3 regions of the Streptomyces griseochromogenes genome follow, and region 1 is predicted to be linked to each of the others. Evidence: riboswitches for the same ligand, from Rfam matches in the RefSeq annotation. Region 1 holds a riboswitch; each other region holds the start of a gene.
The links. Region 1 has a riboswitch for cyclic di-AMP ahead of AVL59_RS03810 (transglycosylase SLT domain-containing protein). Riboswitches for the same ligand answer to the same signal wherever they lie in the genome.

Region 1 (9,693 bases):
CATCGAATCCCTCTCCCGTCAGGGCCACGAACGCGTCCTCCAGGGAAGCCCGTTCGAGCGTGAGGCCCCGGACCCGGACGCCCGCCGTGACCAGTGCCGCGTTCACCTCGGCGAGGTCCCGTTCGGGTGGCTCGCCGGTCACCCGGTCGCCGTCCGCCGTGACGTCCCCGACGCCCTGTTCCTTCAGCACCCGGGCCGCCTCGCCCGCATCCGGCGTGGTCACCACCAGCCGGCCGCGCGCGCCGGCCGCCAGGTCTGCGACCGCGCCCTGTGTGACCAGCCGGCCCTGTGTCATCACCGCCGCGTGCGTGCAGACCTGCTCGATCTCGTCGAGGAGGTGGGAGGAGAGGAAGACGGTCGTGCCGTCGGAGGCCAATTCCCGTATCAGGGCACGGATTTCGCGCATGCCCTGCGGGTCGAGGCCGTTGGTCGGCTCGTCCAGGACGAGCAGTCCGCGCGGCTGCAGCAGCGCCGCGGCCAGGCCCAGGCGCTGCTTCATGCCGAGTGAGTACGCCCTCGCCTTCTTGCCCGCGGCGGCCGCGAGGCCCACCCGGTCCAGGGCGGCGGCGACCCGGGCGCGCCGGGTGCGCGGGTCGGCGGTCGGGTCGGCGGCGTCGTAGCGCAGCAGGTTGTCCCGGCCGGAGAGGAAGCCGTACAGGGCCGGTCCCTCGATCAGCGCGCCGACCTGCGGGAGGACGACGCGGCCGGCCCGGGGCATGGGGTGGCCCAGCACCCGGGCCGTGCCCGAGGTCGGCTCGATCAGGCCCATCAGCATGCGGATGGTGGTGGTCTTGCCGGAGCCGTTCGGGCCGAGGAAGCCGAAGACGCTGCCCGCCGGGACGGTCAGATCGAGGCCGTCGACGGCGAGTTGTCCGCCGCGGTAGCGCTTGGTGAGACCGCGCGTGACGATGACGTGCGCCCCCGCGTCGCGCTCGTCCCGCTCCGCCGCGTCCCCCGAGTCCCGCTCCGTGGCGGACGGTTCGTCCATCGGTCCCTCGATTCGTCGTCCCAGGGGCCCCGGGTGCGCCCGAGGCGTGCCCAGGGTGCCCCCGACACCCACCCCGGGCCCCCTGGGCGCCCCCGGAGGCCCCGAGGGCCCCGGAGGGTTACTTCCCTTCGTTCGCCGCCTTCACGAGCGCGTCCTTGGTGACCGCGCCGGCGTACACCTTGCCGTCGTCGGTGATCAGGGCGTTGACCAGACGGGTGGAGAAGACCGTGCCCTTGCCGAACTTGCCGGAGGCCTTGTCGCCGAGCGAGCCGAGGAAGCCGCCGAAGGCGCCGCCCTCGGAGCCGGACGGCATGCCGCCCTTGGCGCCGGTGTCGAAGGTGGCGATGGACGTCCAGCCCTTGCCGAGCACGGTGGCCCCGTCCAGGCCCTTACCGAAGTCCTCGCCGGACGCCGGGGCGTGCTTCGGCGCCTTGGTGGACTCCTGCTTCTCCTCGGTGACCTTCGCACCCTTGGGCGGGGTGAAGTCGAAGGTGGAGGCCGCCGGCTTGGCGAAGGAGACCTGGGTGAAGCCCGCGTCGAGCACGGCGGCGCCGCCGCTCTTCGGCGTCAGGGTGAACTTCAGCGGCTGACCCGTCTTCGCGTCCACGGCGATGCTGATCGCGCCGACCGTGGTGCCGGACTGCCTGGGCTTGATCAGCAGCTTGTAGGCGTCGCGTCCGGCGACCTGCGCGGTGCCGTCGACGGTCACGGACGTGGTGTCGTCCACCGACTTCAGGGCCTCGTCGGCGAAATCCTTGGGCGTGGCCGGGGGCTCGGCCCGGTGCTCCTTGCCGGACTCGTGGGCGGTGGAGTGGTAGACCTCGTTGCTCTTGCTGTCGTAGCCCCACACGTTCTTGCCGCTGTGGATGATGCTGTACTCGGCGCCGCTCTCCAGCAGCGACAGCTTCTGCCGGTCCGGGCCGTCGGCTGCCACGCGCAGGGTGTGCGTGCCGGTGACCAACTCGGTGAGCTTGGACTTCGGGTCGGCCGAGGACCCGTCGCCGCCGCCCTGGGCCGCCCCCGAGGCCAGGCTGCTCTCCAGGCCGCCGAGGTTCGGCAGGCCGAGGTCGGTGCTGACCTTCACCGTGCCGGACACCTGCTGCACGTCGGACTTGGCGATCTTCTCTATGAGCTGCTGGGCGGTGATCCTGGGCAGGTCGGGGTCACCGGAATTGGCGAGCGCCGGGACCAGCCCGATCGTGGCGGCCGCCACCCCCACCACCGCGACCGGGACGGCGTACCGGGCGGCCTTGCGGCGTCCGGAGCGCAGGTCCTCGTCCGGCGCGGCGCCCGTTGCGTCGTCGGATTCGTACGGTGCCATGTGTGCCTTACCTCCGTCGTCGGCGGCGGCTGTCCTCACGCTGGTACACCTGAGCCGCCATTCTCACCCGAATCGGTGAGGAGTGGTGATTTCCGTGGTCTCCATCTGACCAAATCGGCCGTGCGGAAGCGTCAGACCTCGGGGCCAACTCCGTGTACACCTGCGGTATGACACGCAAGGGCGGTACCTCCCCCGACCCGTAGGGGTCGTGCGGGAGACACCGCCCTCACACTCGCGACATAAGGGGCGCCGCGGGCCCTAGCCGGCCCGGTGCACCACCGCGTCGCACAGCTCGATCAGCGCCGCCTTGGCGTCGCACTCCGGCAGCGGGACCAGCGCGGACCGGGCCTCCTCCGCGTAGCGGACGGTGTCCCGGCGGGCCTGCTCCAGGGCGGGGTGGGCGCGCAGGGCGGCGAGCGCCTCGGCGTGCCGGGTGTCGTCACTGAGGTCGGAGTCGAGCAGCTCGCACAGCGCGCGGTCCTCGGGCAGGCCGAGGCGGGCGGCCCGCTCGCGCAGCCGGAGCACGGGCAGCGTCGGGATCCCCTCGCGCAGGTCGGTTCCCGGGGTCTTGCCGGACTCGTGCGAGTCGGAGGCGATGTCCAGGACGTCGTCCGCGAGCTGGAAGGCGACCCCGAGCCGTTCGCCGTACTGGGTGAGCACGTCGACGACCGTCTCGTCGGCACCGGACATCATCGCGCCGAACCGGCACGAGACCGCCACCAGCGATCCCGTCTTGCCGCCGAGCACGTCCAGGTAGTGCTCGACCGGATCGCGGCCGTCCGAGGGACCCGCGGTCTCCAGGATCTGCCCGGTCACCAGCCGCTCGAACGCGAGGGCCTGCACCCGGACCGCCTCGGGGCCGAGGTCGGCGAGGATCTGGGAGGCGCGGGCGAAGAGGAAGTCGCCGGTGAGGACCGCGACGGAGTTGCCCCACCGGGTGTTGGCGCTGTCCACGCCGCGCCGCACGGACGCCTCGTCCATGACGTCGTCGTGGTACAGCGTGGCCAGATGGGTGAGCTCCACGACGACGGCCGACGGTACGATGCCGGGCGCGTCCGGGTCGCCGAACTGTGCCGCGAGCATCACGAGCAGCGGTCGGAACCGCTTCCCACCGGCCCGTACGAGGTGCTGCGCGGCCCCCGTGATGAACGGGACCTCGCTCTTGGCGGCTTCGAGCAAGCCTTCCTCGACAGCCGCCAATCCGGCCTGGACATCGGCTTCCAGAGCCTGGTCCCGCACGCTCAGCCCGAACGGCCCGACGACGGTCACGGGGGGTCTCCTGTCTGCTGGTGTCTGCTGGCGATTACACGGTTTGTCGATAGGTCGCTGCCATCACTCAAGTCAGCGTATCCGGTCCTCTTTCGATCACCGATAGCGCCTACCGGTCCGGCCCGGGCGGTACCGGACCAGGGCCGGTAAGTTCTTGATCATCTAATAAAAGCGGACATCTATTGACTTAACAGGAATCCGTCCGTTTTGTCGCGATCTGGGCCGTGAACGCATTACTCCTTTTGCATCATGGTCAGCGAATCTCCCGAATCCCCTATGTCTGATTTGCTACACTTTGCCATTTCGTGAATTGGGTCACTCCCCTCACACATCCGGCCATCCGGCGCCGACACGCTTCCCCCTTGCCCCATCGGCCAGTTGGGGATTGGCAACCGCAAAGGATCAACTGCCCCATACGGGGCAGATCAAGGTCAACTGGCGCGTTGTGTGAATCCACCACTTGTTCCGGACATGTGCCCTCGCATAGCTTCCGGGCCAGTCAGGCGGACGCCGAATCCTGCCGCGCCTGACACGACCCATCGACGAACTCATTCGTACGGCAGGAGCGGGGGACCCAGGTAAGCCGCCGGACCGGACGACACATGTGCAGACGCACATGTCGACACCGGAACGGCTAGGGGTGAAGTCGCGCCTCCCCGGGCGCGGCCGGGCACCTCCCCAGCCCGAACCCGACAGCTCACCTCGCAGGCGACGGAGAGGAACTTCGCCATGCCCGCTGCCGCTCAGCCCCGCCGCACCCGCACCACCGGCCTCGTCCGCAAGCTCACCGTCGTCGGCACCGGCGCCGCCGTGCTCACCCTCCCGCTCATCGGTGCGACCAGCGCCTCCGCCGCCACTCCCGCGTCCACCACGCCGTCCACCACGCTCGCCGGGTACCCGAACAACCTCGACGGCTGGATCCGCGAGTCGCTCGCGATCATGGCCGAGAAGCACATCCCGGGCACCTACAACGGCATCCACCGCAACGTCATGCGCGAGTCCTCGGGCAACCCGAGCGCCATCAACCTGTGGGACTCCAACGCGGCCAAGGGCATCCCGTCCAAGGGCCTGCTCCAGGTCATCGACCCGACGTTCAACACGTACCACGTGGCCGGAACGGCCTTCGACGTCTACGACCCGGTCGCGAACATCACGGCCGCCTGCAACTACGCGGCCGCGCGCTACGGGTCGATCGACAACGTCAACGGCGCCTACTGACGAGCGTCGGCGGCGGGCCCCTGCCGATATCCCGGTCAGTCGGTCGGGAACAGTCTTTCGAGGACGACGGCGATGCCGTCGTCCTCGTTCGACAGGGTGACCTCGTCGGCGACGGTCTTGAGTTCCGGGTGGGCGTTGGCCATGGCGACACCGTGCGCGGCCCAGTCGAACATGGGGATGTCGTTGGGCATGTCGCCGAAGGCGAGAGCCCGGCCGGCGGGGATCCCGAGGTGGTCGGCGGCCAGCGCCAGACCCGTCGCCTTCGTGACCCCGCACGGCTGGAGTTCCACGGTCCCCGGCCCCGACATCGTGACCGTCGCCAGCGAGCCGACCGCCGCGCGCGCGGTCGCCGCCAACTCGTCGTCGGACAGCGTGTGGTGGCGCAGCAGCACCTTGCTGATGGGCTCGCACCACAGGTCGTCGCGGCGGTCGACCCGCACGGCGGGCAGGGTCGGGTGCGGCATCAGATACCCCGGCTCGATCAGTGTGAGCCCGTCCACGCCGTCCTGGTCGACGGCCGCGTAGACCTGTCCCACCTCGGCCTCGATCTTGCCGAGCGCGGTCTCGGCGAGCTCCCGGTCCAGGCGCACCGACCACAGCAGGCGGTCGGCTCCGGCGTCGTAGACCTGCGCGCCCTGCCCGCACACCGCGAGGCCCGCGCAGCCGAGGTCCTCCAGGAGGGGCCGCACCCGGGGGGCCGGGCGGCCCGTCACCACCAGATGCCGGGCGCCGGCCCGTACCGCCCTCGCGAGCGCGGTGAGCGACCGGTCGGAGACGGTGTCGTCACCGCGCAGCAGTGTCCCGTCCAGGTCGGTGGCGATCAGTGCATATGCGGGGGGTGCGGCCATGATCAGAGAATACGGACAGCGCGCCCCCTCGACTCACCCTGGTGTTCCCGGACTTGTGTACTCCTCGGCCCCAAGTGGTGCCCGCAGAATCCCTGATGGTGGTGCTGAAGCGGTTGAACATGGTGGTGAGCGAGATGGTGAGGATCAGCGCCGAGAGCCGCGTCTCGTCGAAATGACCGGCCACTTCGTCCCACAGGGCGTCCGGTACCGGCAGCTCGGAGCGGTCTGCGAGCCGTGTCATCCGCCCGGCCGGCCGAAGCGCCGCACGTTCCACGTCGCTGAAGAAGGGCGCCTCGCGCCAGGCGCCGACGGCGGCGATCCGCTCCTCGCTCGCACCGGCCTTGCGCAGGTTCACCGTGTGGGCGTGCACACAGACGCTGCAGCCGTTGTTCTGGCCGGCCCGCAGCCCGACGATCTCCGCAGGCTCGCCGGGCACACCGCCCTCGCCGATGCCCTGCAGGAGCGTGCCGACGCCCTTCAGGGCGGTCGCGAGGACGTGCGCCGCGTTGGTCATCCGTGCCCGCATGAGGGTGCCTCGTGAGTGTCAGTGGTGCGCGTTAGGTTGCGTTCCCTGCACTGACGGAACGGGGGCGGATGTGGTGACGGACCGGCGCGAGAGTTTTCCGGCGCATCTCCTGGAGGCGGCGACGGGCGTCCTGGAGCGCTTCCCCGAGGAGGTGAGACCGGAGATCTACGCCCTGTCCTTCCGCATCTGGCGGGTGGACGACGACGACCGGCGTCCGTACGTGGCCATCGGCTACAACACCGAGACCCAGTACGAGCGGGAGAAACGCCACGGGGATCCCGGCGAGGCGCGCTGGAACTACGCGTGCTGGCTGCTGGACGGCTTCGAGATGCTCGGGAACGCGCCGAAGGACCCGGTCGGTGCCCGGCTGTACGTGGCGGAGGTCCAGGATCTCGGGCTGTGGTTCGAGGAGGACGAGCCCGGTGGCGACGATCAGGACATCCTCCGCGAACTGCTTCGGGAGCACTTCGCGGACGCCTGCGTCGAACTGGCCCGCCGGCTGCACGCGGACGGCCGGATCGAGAAGCTCTTCGGCCGCCCGCTGCCCGTCGTCGTCTTCGACATGTACTGCCCGGGCTGGGAGGTGGAGGCCACCGAGGCCGCCAACCCGCCCGAGCTGGTCGAGGAGTTCCTTCGGTGGCAGCGGGCGGCCGAGGAGGCGTAGGGGGCTTCTTCCGAGCCTCAGCCGTGTGCCGCGGCCAGATGCCGGGTCAGGCGCGGAGAGGCGAACTCGGTGCCGCAGACGAACCGCATCACCGGGCCGTAGGAGGACGCCGCCGGGAGGCCGGTGAAGTACAGGCCGGGCACGGAGGAGACGTAGCCGGCGCCGAGCCTCGGGGTGCCCCGGCTCACCGCGAGGCGGGTGCGCAGTTCATGGCCGAGGAAGTCCATCGCGGCGATGTTCACGCGGTAGCCGGTGGCCGCGATGACATGGTCGCCGCGCAGTTGCTCGGCGCGCCCGCCGTGTGTCCGCACGGTGAGCACCGGGCTGCCGTCCGGGGCGTCGGTGCCCAGCACCCGCTCGACCTCCTGGACTTGGACCCTGTCCTCGAAGCGGTCGCGCAGCCACCACGCGCCCAGCGGGCCGAGGACCCGGCGGACCAGGTAGTGGCGGGTCCGGGCGGGCAGGTAGCGGTACGGCTGGGGGTAGTAGCTGAGCGCCCACAGGGACCAGGCGCGGCCGAAGGGGGACTCGGGGCGGAACTTCGGCTGGCCCCAGGGCGGGGCGCCGAAGGCGACCCGGCCGCGGCCGCGCGAGACGACGCGCACCTGGGCTCCGGCCTCGGCGGCGAGCACCGCCGTCTCCAGCGCCGACTGGCCGGCGCCGACGACGATCAGCTCCTTGCCGGCGAAGCGGGCGAGGTCATGGTGCTGCGAGCTGTGGGAGACCGGACCGGTGGGCGCGGGTCCGTCGGCCGCCGCCGACGTCAGCTCGGCCGGAAGGTGGGCGAGTCCCGACAGACCGGTGGCGACCACGACCGCGCGGGCGGTGAACAACTCCCCCGAGTCCAGTTTGAGTTCGAATCCGCCGCTCGTGTCGCGGTCGACGGAGACCACGCGGACCTGCTCCAGGTCGGGCAGCAGCTTCTGCTGAAACCACTCGCCGTAGGCGATGAAGGTCTCCACCGGGATGATGTCCTCGTCGGTGACCAGCCGCCGGATGCCGGCCGCGTCGCAGTAGTCGGCGAGGGTGTGTCCGGGCTGCGGGCAGTGGAGGTTGGAGGCGGCCGGGGTCGACTTGAGGAGCATGCCCTCGGGCATGTGGTCGCGCCAGCTGACCATGGTGTCGCCGAAGACGCGGACGGGGATGCCGCGCGCCCGCAGATGGGCGGCGGTGGACAGGCCGAACGGCCCGGCCCCGATGACTGCAACCGGTCGAATCACGAAGTCCCTCCCCAGAGACACGGTGCGCCACCTTCGTGGCCTTGCCTACTTCGTGGCGGTGGTGCTGCTGCCGCGGCGGTTGGTCCGCCACAGCTGATACAGGTGCTTCGCGCCCGGGCGCACGAAGCGGGCGAGCATCGTGAGGAACGGCAGCGGATCGTCACCCGCGAGCCAGGCCAGCTCCGTCCCGCTCGGCTTCACCGGCGCGTGCGGCGTCGTATAGCCACTGCGGCGGTAGGCGAGGAGGGCGGGCAGGTCGATGTTCTCCACGACGTAGCGGTGGCCGGCGCGCTGTTCCCCCTCCGGAACGGGCCGGCCGGTCAGGTTCAGGTGCATGGCGCGGACGACGTCCACGCCCGACTCGTTCTCGAAGAGCCGGAACTGGGCGCCCATGCGCGGGTTGAAGTCGAGGAGTTTGTACTGTCCGTCGCGCCGGTCGAAGCGCAGGTCGAGGTCGATGACGCCGCTGAAGCCGATCTGTTTGATGAAACGCGCGGCGAGGTCGGCGAGTTCCGGGTTGTCGACGACGTACGCGTTCGCCGTCATGCCCGCGTGCGGCGGCCAGGAGCGGACCTTGACACCGGTGAAGAGCGCGAGCCGGGTGGAGTCGGCGTCGAAGCAGGCGTGCACGATCCAGTCCTCGGCCTCCTCCCTCGGCAAGTACTCCTGGAGGATCACTCCGGGCTGCTCGCCCCAGTCGCGGGCGAGGGTGAGCAGGCCCTCGCGGGTGGCGATCCTCGTGGTGCCGTTGACGGCGGGCCGCCTGCGCCGGACGAACGCCTCGCGGTTCTTGGCCACCACCGGGAAGCGGGCCGTGTCGGCGAAGGCGACGATCTCGTCGTACGACTCCGGGAACGCGGACGAGGGGCTCGCGATGCCGTGTTCCACGCACAGCTCGTGCAGGCCCTGCTTGCTGGCGAGCCGGCGGGGCAGTGCGGGGTCGACCGGCGGGAAGAGAAAGGAACCGGCCAGATCGCCTTGGTGCTCGGCTATCAGGACGGCGGCCTCCTCGTCCGTGGGGATCAGAACGGTCGGGCGGCCGATCCGGCGGCCGATGCGCAGCAGGCCCTCGACCAGGTGACCCGGCTCCTCGGCGCCGGTCGTCGGCCAGACGAAGGCCCGTTCGAGATAGCGGGAGGAGGCGGCGGGAGTGTAGGGATCCTCGGTGATGGCGTACATGGGGACGCCGAGGCGGCCCAGGCTGCGGATCGCGCCGACGCCGCCGTGATGCAGCGGGTAGTCGCCGAACTTGACGATCAGGCCCGGCACGTCACGGTCCGCCTCGAAAGGCACACTGACGGCGTTTTTGGCCACGGGTCCCCCCACGTGTCCCCCCTACGGACCGGACCCACCCCGTCCGTGTCCCCCAAAGGACGCTAAGCCGGAATTGCCGCCTCCCACAAGGCCTATTCGGACATTGCGAACTCTTTAGACATCAGTCGAGCAACCTTTCGGGCACACCTTGTGGCACTGCCCAAGACACGCGACTCGGCCGTAACGTGTGGCCTGACCACATGGAACGCATCGCCATGCATGGCCCGGATGAGAGCGAGGCAGCACCCCATGCCCCCCTTCGACGTCCCCGAGGGCGACCCCTTCGGCCCGCACAACCTTCCCTATGGCGTGTTCTCGCCCGCCG
Region 2 (9,693 bases), 2.7 Mb from region 1:
CAACGAGATCTCGCGCGAACTGGGCACCCCCATCGCCGTCACCAGCTACTTCCTGGCCGCGCAGGACCGTTTCGCCGGCATCATGCGGCAGCAGAACCACCTCATGCACGCCTGCGAAGGCGAGACCTCGATGATGATGGCGCTCGCCCCGGAGCTGGTCGACGGCTCCCGCATCGCCGAGGCGACGGGCCCGGAGATCGAGCTGTACTCCGCGGACCAGCCCTTCCACCGCCCGCGGCCCTTCCACGAGGTCACCGCCTCCGGCGTCGCCGGGGACGCTCGTCCTGCGACAGCACGCAAGGGGCGGGCGATGCTGGACGCAGGCGCCGAACGCATCGCCGCATGGCTGCTCGACCTGCCGGCACGACCCGCCGGCCGGGATCCGCAACCGGGTTGAGGAACCGTCCGGGGGCGCCGGACGCGGCGCCGCACAAGCGCATGACCGAAGAGAAGAAAAGAGAGGAAACCGCGATGCCAAGCACCCTCGACGAGGGCGAGTACTTCGCCGCCTACCGGCGCAGCCTGGAGGATCCTGAGGGCTTCTGGCTCGATGCCGCCCGCGACATCGACTGGGCGACCCCGCCCGGCCGAGCCCTGGACTCCTCGCGCGCGCCGCTGTACGGCTGGTTTCCCGACGGACGGCTGAACACCTGCCACAACGCCCTCGACCGGCATGTCGAGGGCGGCCACGGCGACCGTGTCGCGCTGGTGTACGACAGCCCCGTCACCGACACCGTGGCCTCGTACACCTACCGCGAGTTGCGGGACGAGGTCGCGCGCTTCGCCGGTGTGCTGAGCGACCTCGGGGTGACCAAGGGCGACCGTGTCGCGATCTACCTCCCGATGATCCCGGAGGCCGTCATCGCGATGCTGGCATGCGCCCGCATCGGGGCCGTGCACTCGGTGGTCTTCGGCGGATTCGCCGCGCACGAGCTGGCGACCCGCATCGACGACGCCCGCCCGAAGGTGGTCGTCTCCGCCTCGTGCGGCATCGAGCCGTCCCGCCTGGTCCCCTACAAGCCCCTTCTCGACGCCGCCCTCACCCGCGCACACCACCAGCCGGACCACTGCGTCATCCGGCAGCGCCGCCAGCTCCCGGCCGACCTGACCGAACGCGACATCGACTGGGACGAGGCCATGAGCAAGGCCGCCCCCGTGGACTGCGTCACGGTCGACGCGCGCGACCCGCTCTACGTGCTCTACACCTCCGGCACCACCGGCCGGCCCAAGGGTGTGGTGCGGGACAACGGCGGCCACGCCGTCGCGCTGCGCTGGTCGATGGAGAACGTCTTCGGCGCCGGTCCCGGCGACGTGTTCTGGGCGGCGTCCGACGTCGGCTGGGTGGTCGGCCACTCGTACATCGTCTACGCCCCGCTGCTGACCGGCTGCACCACGGTGCTCTACGAGGGCAAGCCGGTCGGTACTCCGGACGCCGGCGCGCTGTGGCGGGTCGTCGCCCAGCACCGGGTGAACACGCTGTTCACGGCGCCGACGGCCATCCGTGCCGTCAAACGGGAGGACCCTGAGGGGACCCTGCTGCGCGGGCACGACACCAGCTCGCTGCGTCATCTCTTCCTCGCCGGAGAGCGTCTGGACCCCGGAACGCAGCACTGGGCGGGCGGCCTGCTGGGCATCCCCGTGATCGACAACTGGTGGCAGACGGAGACGGGCTGGCCGATCGTCGCCAACCCCGTGGGCCTGGATCCCCTGCCGGTCAAGCCGGGTTCCGCCGCCGTGCCGATGCCCGGCTACGACGTCCGGGTGCTCGACACGGCGGGCCGCGAGGTGGATGCGGGCACGGACGGGGCCGTCGCGATCCGGCTCCCCCTCCCGCCGGGCACGCTGACCTCGTTGTGGGGCGACGACGAGTGGTACGTACGCTCCTACCTCTCCGCGTACGAGGGCTACTACCTGTCGGGGGACGGCGGACACAAGGACGCGGACGGCTACGTGTTCATCATGGGCCGCACCGACGACGTGATCAACGTCGCGGGGCACCGCCTGTCCACCGGCGCCCTGGAGGAAGTCCTCAGCGGCCACCCGGACGTCGCGGAATGCACCGTCGTGGGCGTCGCCGACGCGCTCAAGGGCCAGGTGCCGCGCGGCTTCGTCGTCCTCAAGGCCGGCACCGTACGAAGCCCCGAGGAGGTCGTGGCCGAGCTCGTGGCCTTGGTCCGCGAGACCATCGGCCCGGTGGCAGCGCTGCGCCGCGTGGACATCGTCGCCGCACTGCCCAAGACCCGGTCGGGGAAGATCCTGCGGCGCACCATGCGGGAGATCGCCGACGGCGGGGATCCGGAACTCCCCTCCACCATCGACGACCCGACCGTCCTCGACACCCTGCGTCCCGTACTGCGCGGCGAGGCCTGAGCCCAGGCGCACACTCCTCTCGTCGCCGTCGCGCCACCGTGGGACCCGGCGCGGCTCACCCGAAGCGAACGGGCAGGCTAGGGTGGCCGCGTGGCGAGAGTGCGGTTGAGTGTGGCCAAGCGGCGGGAGGATCTGCTGCGGGCGGCCATCGGGCAGATCGAGGCGCGGGGCGTGGCGGCGGTCAGGATCGCCGATGTGGCCTCGTCGCTCGGCGTGAGCAACGCGCTGGTGCTGTATCACTTCTCGACGAAGGAGAAGCTGGTCGCCGCCGCCTTCGCCTATGCGGCCGAGGACGACCTCGCGCATCTGCGGGGGCTGCTGGGCCGGCGGACCACCGCGCTGCGCCGGCTGCGGGCGGCGGTGCGCTGGTACGCGCCCACGGGCCAGGCCAAGGGCTGGCGGCTGTGGATCGAGGGCTGGGCGGTGGCGCTGCGCGAACCCGCTCTCCGGGAGGTCGCGCGGGACCTCGACAAGCAGTGGAAGGCCGCGATCGCCGAGGTCATCGCGGAGGGCGTGGCGGCGGGCGAGTTCGTGTGCGCCGACCCGATGGGGGCGGCCCTTCGGCTGACCGCGCTCCTGGACGGGCTGGCCGTGCAGCTGACGTCGTATCCGGGCGCGGTGCCGCGCGCGCGGGCCCAGGCATGGGTGGACGACGCCCTGGCCCGGGAACTCGGGCTGGAGCGGGAGGCGTTGACCGCGCCGGGGCGGTGAGCGGGCCGGGGCGGGCGCACACGTGTGCCCCGCACCGCTGAGCCTGCGGTACGGGGCACGGGCGCGGGCCGTCAGGCGACCGATGCGATCCGCATCTTGATGTCGTCCGGCGACAGGGCGCCCTTCGCCGTCACATGGTCCCCGGAGGACTCGCCGCGCAGTCGGCGTCCGATCCACGGCACGAGGTACTCGCGGGCCCAGTGGACGTCGTCCCGGCGGATCTCCAGGGTGCCCCGGGGCGGCAGTTCCGGCCAGGGCTGCTCCGGATCGGCCGGGACCTCGAGGCCGAGGGCCTGGCCGGCGCGCAGCGCCACGCGCGTGTGTCCCTCGGGCGAGAGGTGCAGCCGGTCGTCGTCCCAGGCCCTTCGGTCCTGGACGGACTTGAGGGACCACAGGTCGAGCACGGGACAGCCGTACCGGTCCGCGACGGCACGCACATGCCCGTTGTAGGTGGCGATCTTGCCGCGCAGGTGCTTGAGCAAGGGGACGCCACGGGTGTCGAAGCCGGTCGTCACCAGCACGGTGCCGGCGACCTCGGTGAGCTGGGCCACGGCCCGCTCGAAGCGCTCGGCCACCTCGTCCGGGTCGGTGCCGGGCCGGATGATGTCGTTGCCGCCCGCACAGAAGGAGACCAGATCCGGGGCCAGTTCGACGGCCTGCGGAAGCTGGTCGGCCATGATCTGGTCGAGCAGCTTTCCGCGCACGGCCAGGTTCGTGTACGCGAAGTCGCCCTCGGGCCGCCGGTCGGCGAGCAGTACCGCGAACCGGTCGGCCCAGCCCACGAACGCCCCGTCGGGGCCGGGATCGCCGACGCCCTCGGTGAAGCTGTCCCCCACCGCCACGTACGACCCGATCACTGATGTGTTGTCACTCTTCGAATCGTCTGCCACATCGGACCATGATTCACCTTCGGATGTGACTTACGCGACCGTAATAAGGGGTTGACGAGCGGTGACATAAGACACCTTTGAATAGTTGGTGAACCTGGAATAAGGCCCTGGCCACACGCGTTGACGCGGCGAACGAGCGCAACGCCGAAGGCCGGACCCGGGGATCGGGTCCGGCCTTCGGCCGCGTGTCAGGCAGGTGCTCTCCAGAGGGGCGCGGCGCCTCAGCCGACGGCGACGCCGTGCGAGCGGAGGTAGCCGACCGGGTCCACGTCCGAGCCGTAGTCCGGGGTGGTGCGGATCTCGAAGTGCAGGTGCGGGCCGGTCACGTTGCCGGTCGCGCCGGACAGACCGATCTGCTGGCCCCCGGTCACGGTCTGGCCGGCCGAGACGGAAAGCTGGGAGAGATGGGCGTATTGGGCGTAGTAGCCGTCGTTCAGCCTGATGACGACCTGGTTGCCGTACGCGCCGCCCCACCCGGCGGAGACGACGGTGCCGGCGGCGACCGCCTTGACGGAGGTGCCGGTCGGGACGACGAAGTCGACGCCGGTGTGGTAACCGCTGGACCACATGCTGCCGGCCACGTGATAGCCGGTGCCCACGGTGGCGCCGTCGACCGGGAGGGTGTAGCCGGTGGAGGGGGCGGAGGGCGCGAAGGTCTGCGCGCCGGAGTCGGACGGCCGCGAGGGCTGCGCGGGCGCGGGGGACTCGGTCCGCGTACGGGCGGACTTCCCGCCCAGCGACAGCTTCAGGCCCGGGTGGATCAGCGAGGGATTCTCGCCGACGGCCTGCCGGTTGTCGTCGTAGATCCGGCGCCAGCCGCCGCTCACCTGCTGCTCGTCGGCGATCTTCGCGAGCCAGTCGCCGGACTTCACCGTGTAGGTGCGCACGCCGGAATTCCGCTGCGCGGGAACCTTCTTCTCGGCCGTCTTCTCCACGGCGGGAAGGGACTGCACGGCCTTTGAGGAAACGGAGTGCGTGGTGGTGGCGTGCGCTCCGGTGGCCCCGAGGAGCGGCAGGGCCAGCGCGGCACCGCCGGTGCCGGCGACAGCGATCGAGCGGGTGAAACGCGGGGGCTTGGGGCGGCGGTGCTTACCCTTCGCGGGCATGGCGCATTCCTCTCCGGCGCCTGCGAGGTGAGCTGTCGGGTTCGGGCTGGAGCTGCCCGGCCGCGCGGTGCGCGGCTGCACCCCGAGCCTGCCCCGGAGACCGGGACAGGCAGTGGTACCTGGCGGGTCCCCCGCTCCTGCCGAACACGGGTGAAGTGTGTGGGGACTCCGGGCGGCGGCAGGATTCGGCGTTCCGACCGGATTGGTGGCGAACGTAGGCGAGCAAGACGCAGCGGACAAGCCGCAGGTTCCCGGCATCCCAGCTGCCGCTGATCGAATTCGGGAATTCACGGTCACCCTCCGTAAATTCCCGGATCCTCCTTTTCTTCAAATTCCTGTGCCGATATGTGAATTACGTGGACATGACGTGCGACACACGGTCACGAATATGACGCTCCTCACGCGCCACACTCCCACGCCCCCTCATTCCAGAGCGAGTTGGAATTAAGGCTCCAATTCAGACATAAGGCTCAGATGCGGCGTAGTCGGAGAACCGTCGCATCCAGGTCACCCTTCAGTCCGGTGCTCAGCCCGTGGTGCAGCAGCACGGCACCACGGTGCACTTCGCCCGTTTCGCGGCATTCGTACGACGCTGTCGGGTCGAGTCCGCGCAGTCGCACCGACGGCACCGCTTCGCCGTAGCGCTGCGCCTGGAGGCAGGCGAGGACCACGGCCTCGTCCCCGAGGACGTACTGGACGACGCTCAGGCCGCCCGCCGGGGGCCGCAGCCGGTACTGGTCGCCGCGCTGGACGACCGGGCGGATCTCCTTGTAGAGAGCCACCCACTCCCGGGCCTCGGCCAGCTCCCGGTCGCTCCACTCGGTGAGGTCGCCGCCGACGCCGAGCACCCCGGCCATCGAGCTGACGAACCGGAATCGCAGCGAGCTGACCCGCCCGTTCAACTGGGTGTTCGGGCTGTCGGTGACCCAGGCCGCCATGACCCGCGCGGGGTGGATCTGGCTGAAGCCGTGCTGGATGGCGAGCCGGTCGAGCGGATCGGTGTTGTCGGAGGTCCACACCTGGTCGGTGCGACCGAGCACACCGAGGTCGATCCGGCCGCCACCGCCCGAGCAGGACTCGAAGGCGACCTGCGGGTGGGCGGCGCGCAGCCGGTCCAGCAGGTCGTACAGAGCGCGGACGTGGTCGACCCACAGACGTTGCGGGTACGGCTCACCGGGCCAGCCGGCGTCGGTGAAGCAGCGGTTGAAGTCCCACTTCACATAGTCGATCGGGGCGCCGGACAGAAGGGTGTCCAACTGTTCCCACAGGTACTCCTGGACATCCTCCCGGGCGAGGTTGAGGACGAGCTGGTTGCGCAGTTCTGTCCGCTTGCGTCCCGGTTGGTACTGGACCCAGTCGGGGTGGGCGCGGTAGAGGTCGCTGTCCGGGTTGACCATCTCGGGTTCGACCCAGATACCGAACCGCATGTCCAGGGCGTGCACGTAGTCGGCGAGAGGTTTCAGGCCCTTGGGGAAACGGGCGGGGTTGGGTGTCCAGTCGCCCAGTCCGGCCCGGTCGCTGGTGCGGGCGCCGAACCAGCCGTCGTCCACGACGAACAGCTCGACGCCGATCGCCGCGGCCCGCCGGGCGAGGGCGGTCTGCTGGTCCTCGGAGATGTCGAAATTGGTCGCCTCCCAGGAGTTGAACAGCACCGGCCGGTCCCGCTCCGCGTCCGGGACGACATGCGTCCGCTGGTAGGCGTGCCAGGTGCGGCTGGCCCCGCCGAAGCCGCCGTCGCTCCACAGGCCCGCGAAGACGGGGGTGGTGTACGACTCCCCCGGCTCGAGGAGCAGCAGGCCCGAGTCGTCGTAGCCGGCGCCGCCGGTGATCTGCACGCGCGCGTCCGGGAGCTGGGCGACGGCGATCCGCCAGGTGCCGGACCAGCCGAGCGCGCAGCCGTAGACCTCGCCGCGCTCCTCGGTGGCGTCGGTGTCGAGCGCGACCCAGGGCAGGTGCTGGTGGCCGGTGTGGCCCCGGCGGCTGCCGATGATCTTCTCGCCGTAGGTGAGCGGTGCGGTGGTGAGCAGGGACTCGGCGGCCCAGCGGCCGTGCAGCTGGGACAGCCGCCAGCCCTCGCGGTCGGGCAGGGTCCAGGTGGCGGCGTCGGCGCGCAGCAGCTCCACGCGCGCGTGCCCGCCGTTCTCCACGGTCGTCCAGCGCTCCACGACGTCGCCGCGCATCCGGTAGTGCAGGGTGACGGCGAGCCCGTCGTCGTCGAAACGCAGCCTCAGTTCCTCGTCGCCCGCGCCGCCTCGGGTGTCGTACGACACGAAGCGCCACTCGGTGCCGCGCCGCTCCTCGGTGCGCACGGACAGGGCGGGGCGGACGAAGCGGGGGCCGCCCTCGACGGGGTACTCCTCGCGGCCGTCGAGCGGGGACTCGAAGGGCCAGTAGGCCGGCAGCGGGCTCACGGCCAGGGCCTCGGCGTCGGCGAGCGCGATCCGTGGGCCCCAGTGGAGGTGCAGCAGTTCGTCCGCATCGGTGAGATGCAGCGCATAACTGCTGGTGGGCCCCGACAGGAGCCACGTGCGACCGTTTTCGGCGATGTCCGCCATCGAGACCTCACAGGTGCCAACAGATCCGCTCAAGTGCGAACATCATCAGGCTCTGTGGCCCCTGGTGGCAACGCCTGTGGACAACTCATTGCCCGAGGAAATCGATGTCGTATCGTCGACTGAGCGCCCGTCGACGAACCGTGCCGACGGGGCCGACTGGGAGGAGCCCCCGTGACGCAGCAGGTCCCGTCGACCGAGCCCGAACTGGCCGGAGTGCGCAACTTCCGTGACGTCGGCGGACTGCCGGCCGTGGACGGACGGCGAGTGCGCCACGGAGTCCTGTTCCGCAGCGGCCATCTCGCGCACGCGACCGAAGAGGACGCGGCCTTCCTCGCCTCCCTGGGCCTGCACACGATCTTCGACTTCCGCAACGCGGCCGACCAGAAGCTGGAGGGCCCGGACGTCGAACTGCCCGGCGTACGCAATGTGAATCTGCCGCTGAGCGACCCGGCGGACGGCGCCGAGTTCTGGAAGATGGTCCGCGACGGCGACCTCGACCAGCTGCGCGGCATCCTCGCGGACGGCCGGGCGGCGGGCCGGATGGTCACCTCGTACCGCACGATCGTCAAGGAGCGCACGGCCGAGCACTCCCGGGTGCTGCACGCGATCGCCGAGGACAGTGTGCCCGCGCTGATGCACTGCGCGGCGGGCAAGGACCGCGCGGGCATCTCCATAGCCGTCGCGCTCCTCGCCGTGGGCGTGGAGCGGGAGGCGATCGTCACGGACTACCTGGAGTCCAACGCCAAGCACCGGCGCTACAAGGTCCGCCGCAACGGCAGCCCGGACACCGCGTACACGCCCGAGGTGATGGAGCTGCTCAGCCCGCTCTTCGACGCCCGCGCCGAGTACCTCCAGGCGGCGTTCGACAGCATCGAGGAGACCTGGGGCGGCACGGACGCCTACTTCGAGAAGGGCCTGGGGCTCGCTCCCGAGACCCGGGAGCGGCTGCGGGCGCGCCTGCTCGACTGACGCGGCTCGGCGCACGGCGCTCATCCCTCGGCGCTCATCTCATCCCTTGGCTCCGACCGCGAACAGCAGATAGAGGAACGCGGCCAGCACATGCCCGAGGGCGATGTAGATGATGAGGCGGATCCACAGGGAGCGGGGGAACTTCTCCTCCAGGTTTCTCATGGCAGCTCTCCAGTCAGTGGGCCCAGGCACAGTGTGGCCGTGGGGCTCTGCAGCAGGGTGTGGACGAACAGCAGCTCCACGCCGTCGTGGTCCTCGGCGGCGAGGCGGTGCGGGGTGAGTGAGTCGAAGTGCGCGCTGTCGCCGGGCGCGAGCAGGTGCGCGGTGTCGCCGAGGCGCAGGCTGAGCCGTCCCTTGAGGACGTAGAGCCACTCCTCGCCGGGGTGGACGCGCACGATGTCGCCCTGGGTGCCGTACGGCACCCGGACGCGCAGCGCCTGCATGCCCCGCCCGGGGGCTCCGGCCTGGAAGTACATCCAGCCGCCCGCACGGGTCGGCTCCATGTCGGCGGCCCGGACAACCGCGTCCCGGTCGGCGACCGTCTCACCCAGCAGCTCGGAAACGGTCGTACCGTAGATACGGGCGAGCGCGAGCAGCATCGGCAGCGAGGGCTGGCGCTGCCCGGTCTCCAGCCGGGAGAGGTGGGCCGGTGAGAGCCCGGCGGAGCGGGCCGCCGCCTCCAGGGTGAGGCCGGCGCGTCGGCGCAGGCCGCGCAGCTGCGGGGCAACGGCGTACAGCTCGTCGCCGGGCCCCGGCTCGGGAGCGTTCATGTCTCCATTCAGCCGGAGCTTTGCCTGTGCGACAAATTTCTTGCCTCAGAGGCAAGACTCCCTGGCCGTCATCCTCTGGTAGGCCTGGTGCCGTACGTCGGGGTGCGGATGCCCGCGCAGCAGGCGCAGCAGGGACCGCCACTCCTCCGGCCAGCCGAGGGCGCAGCCCGTTCCGGTCACCAGGCCCGCCGCCAGCAGTCCGGTGACGGTTCCGCCGTCGCGGGCCAGCCGGTCGGCGGCCGCCAGCAGGGCCCCGCCGCGCCGGGACAGGGCACCGTGGATCCGGTCGGTCCGCAGCCTGCCCGCGGTCTGCACGGTGACC
Region 3 (9,693 bases), 3.7 Mb from region 1:
GTTCGCGTAGGTCTGCATCTTCTCGAAGGCATAGCGGGCCTCGGAGAGTCGTCCCGCGCGGGCGAGGGCGTCGACGTACAGGAACGTACAGAGACTGAACGTTCCTTCGGTGCCGCGCAGCCCGTCGGGAGACGCCTGGGGGTCGTAACGGTAGACCAGGCTGTCGGAGACGAGGACGCGGTCCATGGCGTCCAGGGTGCTGAGCCAGCCGGGGCTTCGGGGGGAGATGAATCCGACCCGGGGGGCGAGCAGGAGCGACGCGTCCAGGACGTCGCCTCCGTAGTACTGGACGAGGGCCTGCTCCTTCTCGTTCCAGCCGTGCTGCATGACCTGTTCCAGGATCTCGTCCCGGGCACGGGTCCAGCGCACGGTGTCGGCCGGCCTGCTGAACTCGGCCGCCAGCTTCAGCCCGCGGTCGAAGGCGGTCCAGCACATCACCCGGCTGTAGGTGAAGTCCTTGCGCCCGCCCCGGGTCTCCCAGATCCCTTCGTCGGGCCGGTCCCAGGAGTCGGCGAGCCAGTCCAGGGTGGCCGCAAGGCCCTTCCACCCGTGATAGCCCGCCTGCTCGCCGACCACACGGCCCTCGGCCAGGCCGTACAGAGCCTCGCCGTAGATGTCGAGCTGCAGCTGGTCGGAGGCGGCGTTGCCCGCCCGGACCGGGTAGGAGCCGCGGTAGCCCTCGAAGTGCTCCAGGATCTCCTCCGTCAGATGAGGGTCACCGTCCACCCGGTACATGATCTGCAGGGGTTCGCCGTCCGGTCCCTCGTGGGCGTGGAGGCGGTCACCGAGCCAGTGGATGAAGCGGGTCGCCTCCTCCACGAAACCGAGATCGAGCAGGGCCCGGATCGACAGGGATCCGTCCCGCACCCAGGTGTACCGGTAGTCCCAGTTGCGCTCACCGCCGACCTGCTCGGGCAGCCCCATGGTGGCCGCGGCGACCGGTGCGCCCGAGGGGGCGTAGGTGAGGAGCTTGAGGGTGATGGCGGAGCGGTACACCATGTCCGTCCAGCGGCCGCGGTAGCGCGAGGTGCGCACCCACAGCTGCCAGAAGTCGATGTTGCTCCAGGCGTCTTCGGCGATCCCCTCGGTGGTGGGTGACGGTGGCGCCTGTCCGCCGGGCGGGCCCACGGTGAACACCGCGACGGCCACCTCTCCCGCGTTGAGCGTGACGGCGCCCCGGACGTCCTGCCCGTCCTGTTCGAGCGGGACGCTGCTCTGGAGGTGGGCGGTCGCGCCCGGGGCGTGGAACGTCGCCCGCTCAGGCGTCAGGTCGAGCCGGTGGCCGGCCCGTGCGTAGTCGAACCGCGGCCGGCATACGAGCTCGAACCGCACGGTGCCGCGCACCGTGCGGGCGACACGCACCAGTTGGTGCCGGTCGGCCGCTGTCGTGCCCGGCTGGACCGGCATGTAGTCGACGATCTCGCCGACTCCGTCCGGAGACATGAAGCGGGTCACCAGGACGGCGGTGTCCGGGTAGTAGAGCTGTTTCCAGGTCCCTTCGGGGTGCTCCGGCGCGAGCAGGAAGTAGCCGCCGCCGTCGTGGTCGAGCAGGGCGGCGAAGACGCTGGGCGAGTCGAAGCGCGGTGTCGCGAACCAGTCGATCACGCCATGGGACGACACCAGAGCCGCGGTCTGCAGGTCCCCGATGAGCCCGTGGTCGGCGATGGGCGGGTAGCGATCCATGGCGGTCTCCTTGCTGGTCCCCTGCTCAGGCCGCTGCCGCTGTGACCCGTCCCGTACGGACGGCATCGACGAGTGCCTGGTGGTCCCTCTCGTTCTGGTCGGCGTAGAGCTCGGCGAACGTCACCAGCGCCCGGTCGAAGGCGTCACCGCTGCCCAGATACGAGGCGATGGCGATCCGGTCACCCGACCTCGCGTGTGCGCGAGCCTGCGTGGCACCGCACATCCCACCGAAAGTCTCCAGTCCGGCCGGCGGCATCCTCTCGGGCTCGGCGATGCCCTTCCAGGCGCGCAACTGCCTGACGTAGAAGTCCCGTCGGCGGCCGTCGATGCCGTCGATGCCGTCGATGCCGTCGATGCCGTCGACCCGCTCCCAGCCCAGGAAGATGTCACTCGTGGTCCGCATGAGCCGCTGGCCACAGACCACCCGCTCGCCCTGCGACCGGAAGCGGCCCGCACCGGCGAAGGGCGTCGGCACCGATGCGTCGGCCTCCTTGGCCTGCGGGAACAGCGGGTCCTCGGCGTCCCTGCCGAGCAGCAGCGCGATCCAGCAGCGGGTGCCCACATTCCCGACTCCGACCACCTTGCGGGCCACGTCGACGATCCGGTACTGCTCCAGCAGTCGGCGTATCTGTTTCTCCAACTCGCCGCGCTCGGCGTTCGCAAGCAGGTCCTGGAGCGGTGTGATCAGTGGTGGATCCGGCAGGGTGCTGCCGTCGGCCGGTGGGTGGGAGGTCATCGCAGTCGCTCCGCGATGTGGTCACCGACACGCAGGGCGTTGGCGATGGCCGTCAGCGAGGGATTGACCGCTCCGATGCTCGGGAAGAAGCTCGTGTCGACGACGTAGAGGTTGTCGAGGTCGTGGGCCTTGCAGTTGACGTCCAAGGCCGAGCTCGCGGGGTCGCCGCCGAAGCGGACCGTGCCCGCCTGGTGCGCCGTGGCGCCGATGGGCATGCCCTTGTGCAGGTAGAGGCTCCGCGACAGGAGATGGTGTTCGTGCATGCCCAGGTGTTCGAGCATGCCCTGCAGTTTGTGCCGCAGGCGCTCCAGCCCGGCGATGTTGTTCTTCTCGTCGAGGGCGAGGTGGATCCCGTCGTCCCGGTCCAGGGTGACACGGTTCTCCGCGACCGGCAGGTCCTCCCCGCACAGCCAGAAATCGACCGCGTGGTGGGCCAGCACCTCGAACGGCATGTCCGGGGCGACCGCCCCGGCCCAGCGGGGCGCTTCGCCGTGGATCTGCTCGGAGTCGGACTTGCCGAGCATCTGGATCCCGCCCAAGGGGTAGTCCCAGTCGTCGGATCCCAGGTACCAGTCGTGCAGTGCCAGAGTCTTCTGGAACTTGGTGTCGTTCGGTTCCCGGGACACGGCCATGAGGGCCATGTTGTTGTGACGCATGTAGTACCGGCCCACCACGTCCGAGCTGTTGGCGAGCCCCTGGGGGTGCCGGTCATCGGCCGAACGCAGCAGCAGGACGGCGGAGTTGACGGCACCGCAGGCCACGACCACGATGTCGGCGCCGAACTCCACGGTGGAGGGGTCTCCGTCCCCCACGGTGGCGACGACCTTGGTGACACTCCGGCCGGTCGTATCCGTTTCTAGGCGCCGAACGTCCGCATGGGTGATCATCTCGACATTGGCGTGGCGCAGGGCGGGGTCGACACAGATGACCTGGGCGTCGGACTTGGCGCCGACCAGACAGGGGAAGCCGTCGACGCGATCGCAGCGGATGCAGGCGCTGGTGTGTACGGCCCGGCCCCGTTCGTCCTGGGTGAGATTCACCCCGATCGGGAGGTGGAAGGGGTGCAGACCCTGCTTCTCCAGGTCGTGGCTGAGCTGCTCGATGCGAGGCTCGTGCTGGACCGGCGGATAGGCGTACTGGGCGCTGGTAGGACCCTCGGTGGGATCTTCGCCGTGCCGGCCGTGCACGAGGTAGAGATGTTCGGCCTGGGTGTAGTAGGGCTCGAAGTCCTCGTAGCGCAGCGGCCAGGCGGGCGAGATGCCGTCGTGGTGCCGGAGCTCGCCGAAGTCCTCCGGTCGCATGCGGAAGAGCGCGGCTCCGTAGAACTTGGTGTTGCCGCCCACGTAGTAATTGACCTCGGGCGGAAATTGATTTCCGTTCTTGTCGAACCAGAACTCCGGAGCGCGGTACTTTCCTTTGACGAAGACCGCGGTGGAGTCCCAGTTGTCGCGTTCACGGGGCAGATAGTCGCCGCGCTCGAGCAGAAGGATCCGTTTTCCCGTGTCCGCCAGCCGGTGGGCGATGGTGCCACCACCCGCACCTGTGCCTATGACAATGACGTCGTAATGCTGCGCTTCGGTCATGCCGGCCACCACCCTCGGAGCTTTGTCCGGTCCTTCTGGGGTGAAGGAGACGTCAGCCCCAGCCACCGTCCGGCCCCGTTCCCCAACGTATCTCCGGGTGCTGTGCCCGGCGAGTCGGGCTGTGCGGGTGAGCCTGGGCGGCGGCGCGCGGTCGGTTTCCGGTCGACGACCGCACCGGCCGGCGACAGCCGGGGACCCCATGCGCACGGACGTGCGCGCGGGGTCACCGCCGGTAGCTCGTTTCCCGCGGGGGACCCGTACGAGGCGGGTCACCCGTCACAGTATGGCGAGGGGATTGACCGGGGAACCGGTGGCCGAGGGCAGCAGGAGCGGGGCGATCACGCAGAGGAACGTCCAGCGGCCCTCCCGCGCGCAGACCGGTGCGAGGTCCTCGAACCGCAGATAGTCGAGCAGCGGCAGTCCCATCGCGTGGACAGCGAGTACATGCACCGGGAAGCCGACCTCCCGCACGGCGCTGGGGGCCGTGTCGTTGTTGCCGTCACTTCCGAGCACGGACACCTCCCGCTCCGCCACGAACTCCATGGCGCCCGGATGGAGCCCGGCACGAGCGCCGGACACGTCCCAGGGGCCGAGTTCCTCGCGCCGCAGGCGGTGGCCGACCCGCACGAGGAGAATGTCGCCCCTGCCCACTCGAAGCCCTTGCTCGGCCTCCGCGGCGGCGAGGTCGTCAGCGGTCACGTGCGACCCGGGTTCGAGCCAAGGGACGCCGTGCAGCCGGGGAATGTCCAGGAGAACCCCACGGCCGACGATGCCGTCGCGGGCCAGGTCGACGGACAGGGCGTCGGCGCCGTCCGGTGAGAGCACGTCCGCGGCCGGCAGGCCGCCGTGCAGTGTGCCGTCGTAGATGACATGGCACAGCGCGTCGAGGTGGGAGTCCACGTCGCCGTGAATGTTCATGGCGAAACGATCGCGCGCGAAATCCAGGCCGCGCGCACGAGGGTGACCACTGGCCGGAGCGGTCAGCCGGTGCTCGGCCGGATCGGCGTCGTCCGGTGCGATCCGCGTGTTCACGGGGGCCGCGAGCGACACCGCACGTCCGGACCGCACCTCGCGGACGGCCGCCAGCACCTGCGTCCCGGTGATCGTCTCCAGGGCGCCCCGGCCCGCGCGGCCGCCGGGCGCCTTGTCCCTGAGCCGCCGGTGCAGGGACCGGAAATCGGCCTCGCTCATCGCATCGGACGTCCGCATCTCCCCACCATCCGGCAGCAGCCGGATTCCCGCACACCGAGTCGCCCGCGCCGGAACCACCACGCTGCGGCTTCCCGCTTCGGCCCTGCCCTGCCTCGCGAAGCCACACTTTTCGGACGGCTTGCCGACGGTCTCGGGAGGAGGGACCCGCCTCCCGCCCCGGAACTGCTGGAATCGCCCCTGAAAGGGCGGGGAAGGGCGTGCCGACTTGTGGCCATCCGCGGGCAGCTCCGGCCGGACGAATACTGACCCGATTACAGGCGTTGCAATTCAGGACAACTCATACGGCATCGAGGCGGATTGACTGCACTCAACGACGCCGCCGGGAAAAGGTCACGAAAATGTATCGGGCATATCGCCCACCAGCCTTCACAGGGGCCACACGAGTTGGCTAGCGTTCCCGCCAGGCCGCCCGACCCCCACCGGCGAACGTCGCCGGGCCGAGCGGCCTCCGCCGAGTCCGGCGCGCCCGTACGGCAGCCGGAGCCGGGGACCCACCGACCTTGGGGTGAATCGGCCCAACTCCCTTCCGGGGAAAGGGTCGTAGGGCAACCCTTCCGAACCACCCGCCCGAACCCGACAGCTAACTCGGTAGGCGGAACATGGAAGGAGTCGCCTCCCTTGGCGTCGCACCGCAAGTCGCGCCCGACGGGTACGCGCGTAGTCGGCATACGCACCCCCGTGCTCGCCACGGCCGCTCTCACCTCGGTGGCCCTGCTGTCCCAGACCGCCGATGCCGCCCCCGCCGCCGACGGCAAGCCGAGCCTCGAAGAGGTTCAGAAGAAGGTCGACGACCTGTACCGACAGGCCGAGTCGGCGACCGAGAAGTACGACGCGGCCAACGAGAAGACCGCGAACGAGCGTAAGCGCGTCGACACCCTGCGCGACGACTTGGCCAAGCGCACGGCCAAGCTCAACAAGGCGCGGGAAGAACTGGGGATGTTCGCCGCGGCCCAGTACCGGACCGGGGACGCCGCGCCCGACACCGCGACCTTCCTGCTCGCGGACTCCCCGCAGGACTACTTCGACCAGTCGCAGCTGATGAGCCGGCTGACCTCGCGCCAGAAGGGCGCCGTCGACGACTTCGTCACCGAGCAGTCCGCGACCCTGAAGACGCGGCAGGAGGCCGGTAAGAGCCTCGCGACGCTGACTCGGTCGCAGAACGACCTCCGGACCGCCAAGTCCACCATCCAGAAGAAGCTGTCCACAGCGCGGGAGCTGCTGTCCAAGCTCACGGCGGAGGAGAAGGCGCGCCTCGCGGCGATCGAGAAGCAGAAGCAGGAGGCGGCGGCGCGGAAGGCGGCGGAGCTCGCCAAGCGGCAGGCCGCGGCCGCGCAGGCGGCGAAGCAGGGGAGCGCGTCTTCGGGCTCGACGTCGAGTTCCGGCTCGGCCTCGGGCTCGTCCTCCGGCTCCGGCTCCTCCTCGGGGTCCGGTTCGTCCTCGGGTTCGGGCACCTCCACCTCGTCGGACTCCACCTACGCCGCCAAGGCCGCGAAGGTTCTCGCCTTCGCCCGCGCGCAGATCGGCAAGCCGTACGTCTGGGGCGCGACCGGGCCCGGCTCCTACGACTGCTCGGGCCTCACCCAGGCCGCCTGGAAGGCCGCCGGCGTCTCCCTGCCGCGCACGACCTACGACCAGGTGAACGTCGGTACGACGGTGTCCCTGACCAACGCCCAGCCCGGCGACCTCATCTTCTTCTACGACGACATCAGCCACGTCGGCATCTACATCGGCAACGGCATGATGATCCACGCCCCGAAGCCCGGCGCCTACGTCCGCGAGGAATCCATCTACTACGGCGGCGACTCGATCATCCACAGTGTGGTCCGCCCGGCCTGACGACCGGTGGCGATGAAAGGCCGGACGCGCCGGCGTGGCGAATGATCCGCCGGCGCGCCTGAGCCTGTTCGCGACCGCTCATATCGCGGTCGACCGGCGCGGAGGCGTGTGCGCGCCCACCTCGCACGCCTCTCACCCCACCCCGCGCGGCCAAGCGCCCTCCCTTCCGGAATGTGCGCCGCCACGGGAAATTCCCTGGCTGATCAATTTCAAGGGAAATTCGAACGGATCGGATGGTATGGAGTATCGGCCCGTCCGGCGCGTAGATGACGTGCTGCCGATCGAAGCGCACGTACGAAGAATCGGTACACCGGCGGGATGCTCGGATCCGATTTCGCATTTTGCGACATGCCCGAACGGCTTCTGCAACACTCATTACTGACACCTGACCAGTGTCTGGAAGACCCGGGGACTCAGTGACGGGGGAAGCGCATGGGCGCGCCGCAACCGCCAGGCCCGTACCGTTTGTTACGGGCGATCGATCTGCTTGATCTTCAATTCGGCTTTCCGGGCCTGCGCTTGGACCGACCGCTGCTCGGTGCGCGGCGTCTGGTCCGACAGGACCCGGACCGACCTGCCTATCTCGTGGTCACCTTCGGACCGCAGCACGTCACCGAACAGGCCTTCCTCGAGGTGAGCCCGGGCCTGCCGGAGCCCGGGGCGCAGGTATCCGGCAGCGAGCCGCACAAGCCGCCGCCGGTCGCCTCCCGCATCAGCGGCCACAGCGTGCTGGTGTTCGCCGTGGGAGCCGGGGACGTCATCGAATACACCGAGTCCGGGCTGCTCACCGCGATGGGGAAGCTTCCGCCGCGCGTGGTGGACGCCGCGCGTGAACCGGCCGTGGCGGCCGGGCTCCGGCAGATCCAGGCCGGCCGGCCCGCCGATGCCTTCGAGGCGCTGCGCCTGGCCCGGACCGTGGCGGAACTGACCGCTCGGCACGGTCCGCACGGTCCGGCGGACGCCGGTCTGCTCGCCGGGCTCCTCCCCGCCACAGCCGTGGGACCGGGAGCGAGAACCGTCGAGCCGAGGGCCACCCCCGCCGCGCCAGGGACCATCACTCCCGGACCCGGCCCGGAGAACCCCCTCGCGGACGCCGCGAATCCACGGACCGGTATCGAACTGCCCTACCGTCTCCTGCTGTCACCGCCGCAGACGGCCTCCTGGACGCACGCCACCGCGCCTCCGGATCCCGACGATCGCATCGAGCTCTGGCACACCCGGCTGCTTGCCGCCCGGGCCCGTGCGGTGTGGACACGCGACCCGGGCTTCAACCCCGCCGACCCGCACCCACTGCCCGCCGGGGGCAGCGAATTCGTCATGGCCTTGGACGGAAACGACCGGTCCTCGGTGGTGCACCTCAGCTCCAACACCAATCTGCCGGACGGCTTCCGGCCCGCGCCGCTGCAGGTGGACAACCTGATGCTGTCCGCGATGGGCGGTTGGCTGGACTCGCTCGGCAGGTGGGAGCGGCCGCCCGTCGGTTTCGACGTCACCGAGTGGCGGCACCGTGCCGCGCTGGGCCGCGACCATTACGTACGGGTCATGTACCGGGGCAGACTCTTCCCGTTCGGCCATCTGGCCGACCTGGTGAAGGTCACCGAGCGGAAGTTCGACCACGGGCGGCCGGACCGCGCCGCCTATCTCAACCAACGGTTCTTCATCATGGTGCGGGAGCCGGTACGCAGTTACGGGCGGCTGGAGGAGAACGAGGACCAGAAGCGGCTGCACCGGCTGTTCCCGTTCGGCAGCGTCCGGCTGATCACCCCGGTCACACCCGATCTCGAAACCCCGCAGACGATTCCGGGGCTTTCCGACCCCGGCGGCGAACCCCATGACAGGCTCGCGTTCTTCCCGGTGACCGCAACCGAGGATCCGTTCCAGTTCCAGGTGAGCATGATCGATCTGGAGGGCCGCGCGGTCGAGTTCCGCACGCCCATGGCCTTCCTCGGCAAGAAGGTGCACGAGAACGCGGCCGATGTGCAGCAGGTCGTCCAGCACTACCAGGACCTGGGGTCGGACCCGACGCCGGAGCCACCGGACACGGGCAGAGCGGGCGTCGACCGGGTCGTCGCGGACGTGCGGGGACAGGACGTCGCCTACGCGCCCAGCCGGAAGCCGGGCGACACGACCCTGTCCACCGGGCAGCTGATCTGGGGTGCGGCCACCGCCCCGTCCATTCTGGACCTGGATCCCACCGACAACCCCCGCTTCGTGCCGACCGTACGGTGGGCACGCGCCGTGGTCCCGGCGTTGAGCCGGTTCGGCACCGGGTACGGCGGCGACCAGGCACGATCGGTGTTCTACCCCGACCCTTATGTGCGGAACGGCTTTTCCGAGGCGAACAAGGGCCAGGTGTTCATCGAGCTGGCCGAGCCCTTCGACCTGACCTTCCGCGACGGCGGGCAGACCGCCGGAGCGCTGGCCCAGCCCAACTTCCCGGTCGCCGGTCTCTCCCGGCTCACCGGGCCGGTCGCCGCGACCCCCGCCCGTCCGTTCGCCGACGACGCGGCGGACACCGACAAGTGGGCCAAGCTCGCCCAGGGAAGGTTCAACCCCCTCGACTATTTCGGGGAGTTGGCCGGAGCCAGGCTGTTCGGGATGTTCCCGCTCACCGAGATCCTGAGCGAGATCGGCCTGGACAAC

Region 2: another riboswitch for cyclic di-AMP. It lies ahead of AVL59_RS15205 (M23 family metallopeptidase); the one in region 1 lies ahead of AVL59_RS03810 (transglycosylase SLT domain-containing protein).
Region 3: another riboswitch for cyclic di-AMP. It lies ahead of AVL59_RS19070 (C40 family peptidase); the one in region 1 lies ahead of AVL59_RS03810 (transglycosylase SLT domain-containing protein).

The regions. Positions count from the first base shown of each region.
Region 1 is NZ_CP016279.1:804,015-813,707, reverse strand. Features, by position in the region: gene AVL59_RS03825 (ABC transporter ATP-binding protein) at 1-988, opposite strand, end outside; gene AVL59_RS03830 (ABC transporter permease) at 1-3, opposite strand, end outside; gene AVL59_RS03820 (LolA family protein) at 1,107-2,309, opposite strand; gene AVL59_RS03815 (polyprenyl synthetase family protein) at 2,568-3,578, opposite strand; cyclic di-AMP (ydaO/yuaA leader) riboswitch at 4,109-4,304, shown strand; gene AVL59_RS03810 (transglycosylase SLT domain-containing protein) at 4,308-4,796, shown strand; gene AVL59_RS03805 (HAD family hydrolase) at 4,832-5,644, opposite strand; gene AVL59_RS03800 (carboxymuconolactone decarboxylase family protein) at 5,580-6,170, opposite strand; gene AVL59_RS03795 (hypothetical protein) at 6,244-6,834, shown strand; gene AVL59_RS03790 (FAD-dependent oxidoreductase) at 6,852-8,054, opposite strand; gene AVL59_RS03785 (carboxylate--amine ligase) at 8,100-9,368, opposite strand; gene fahA (fumarylacetoacetase) at 9,618-9,693, shown strand, end outside.
Region 2 is NZ_CP016279.1:3,551,352-3,561,044, reverse strand. Features, by position in the region: gene AVL59_RS15225 (creatininase family protein) at 1-397, shown strand, start outside; gene AVL59_RS15220 (propionyl-CoA synthetase) at 439-2,370, shown strand; gene AVL59_RS15215 (TetR/AcrR family transcriptional regulator) at 2,461-3,081, shown strand; gene AVL59_RS15210 (SGNH/GDSL hydrolase family protein) at 3,153-3,938, opposite strand; gene AVL59_RS15205 (M23 family metallopeptidase) at 4,193-5,077, opposite strand; cyclic di-AMP (ydaO/yuaA leader) riboswitch at 5,082-5,245, opposite strand; gene AVL59_RS15200 (alpha-galactosidase) at 5,548-7,632, opposite strand; gene AVL59_RS15195 (tyrosine-protein phosphatase) at 7,804-8,601, shown strand; gene AVL59_RS15190 (DUF6126 family protein) at 8,641-8,763, opposite strand; gene AVL59_RS15185 (helix-turn-helix domain-containing protein) at 8,760-9,371, opposite strand; gene AVL59_RS15180 (hypothetical protein) at 9,417-9,693, opposite strand, start outside.
Region 3 is NZ_CP016279.1:4,479,195-4,488,887, forward strand. Features, by position in the region: gene AVL59_RS19050 (glycoside hydrolase family 15 protein) at 1-1,683, opposite strand, end outside; partial or broken gene AVL59_RS19055 (DUF2252 family protein) at 1,709-2,383, opposite strand; gene AVL59_RS19060 (GMC oxidoreductase) at 2,416-4,002, opposite strand; gene AVL59_RS19065 (cyclase family protein) at 4,279-5,211, opposite strand; cyclic di-AMP (ydaO/yuaA leader) riboswitch at 5,654-5,824, shown strand; gene AVL59_RS19070 (C40 family peptidase) at 5,833-7,050, shown strand; gene AVL59_RS19075 (hypothetical protein) at 7,570-9,693, shown strand, end outside.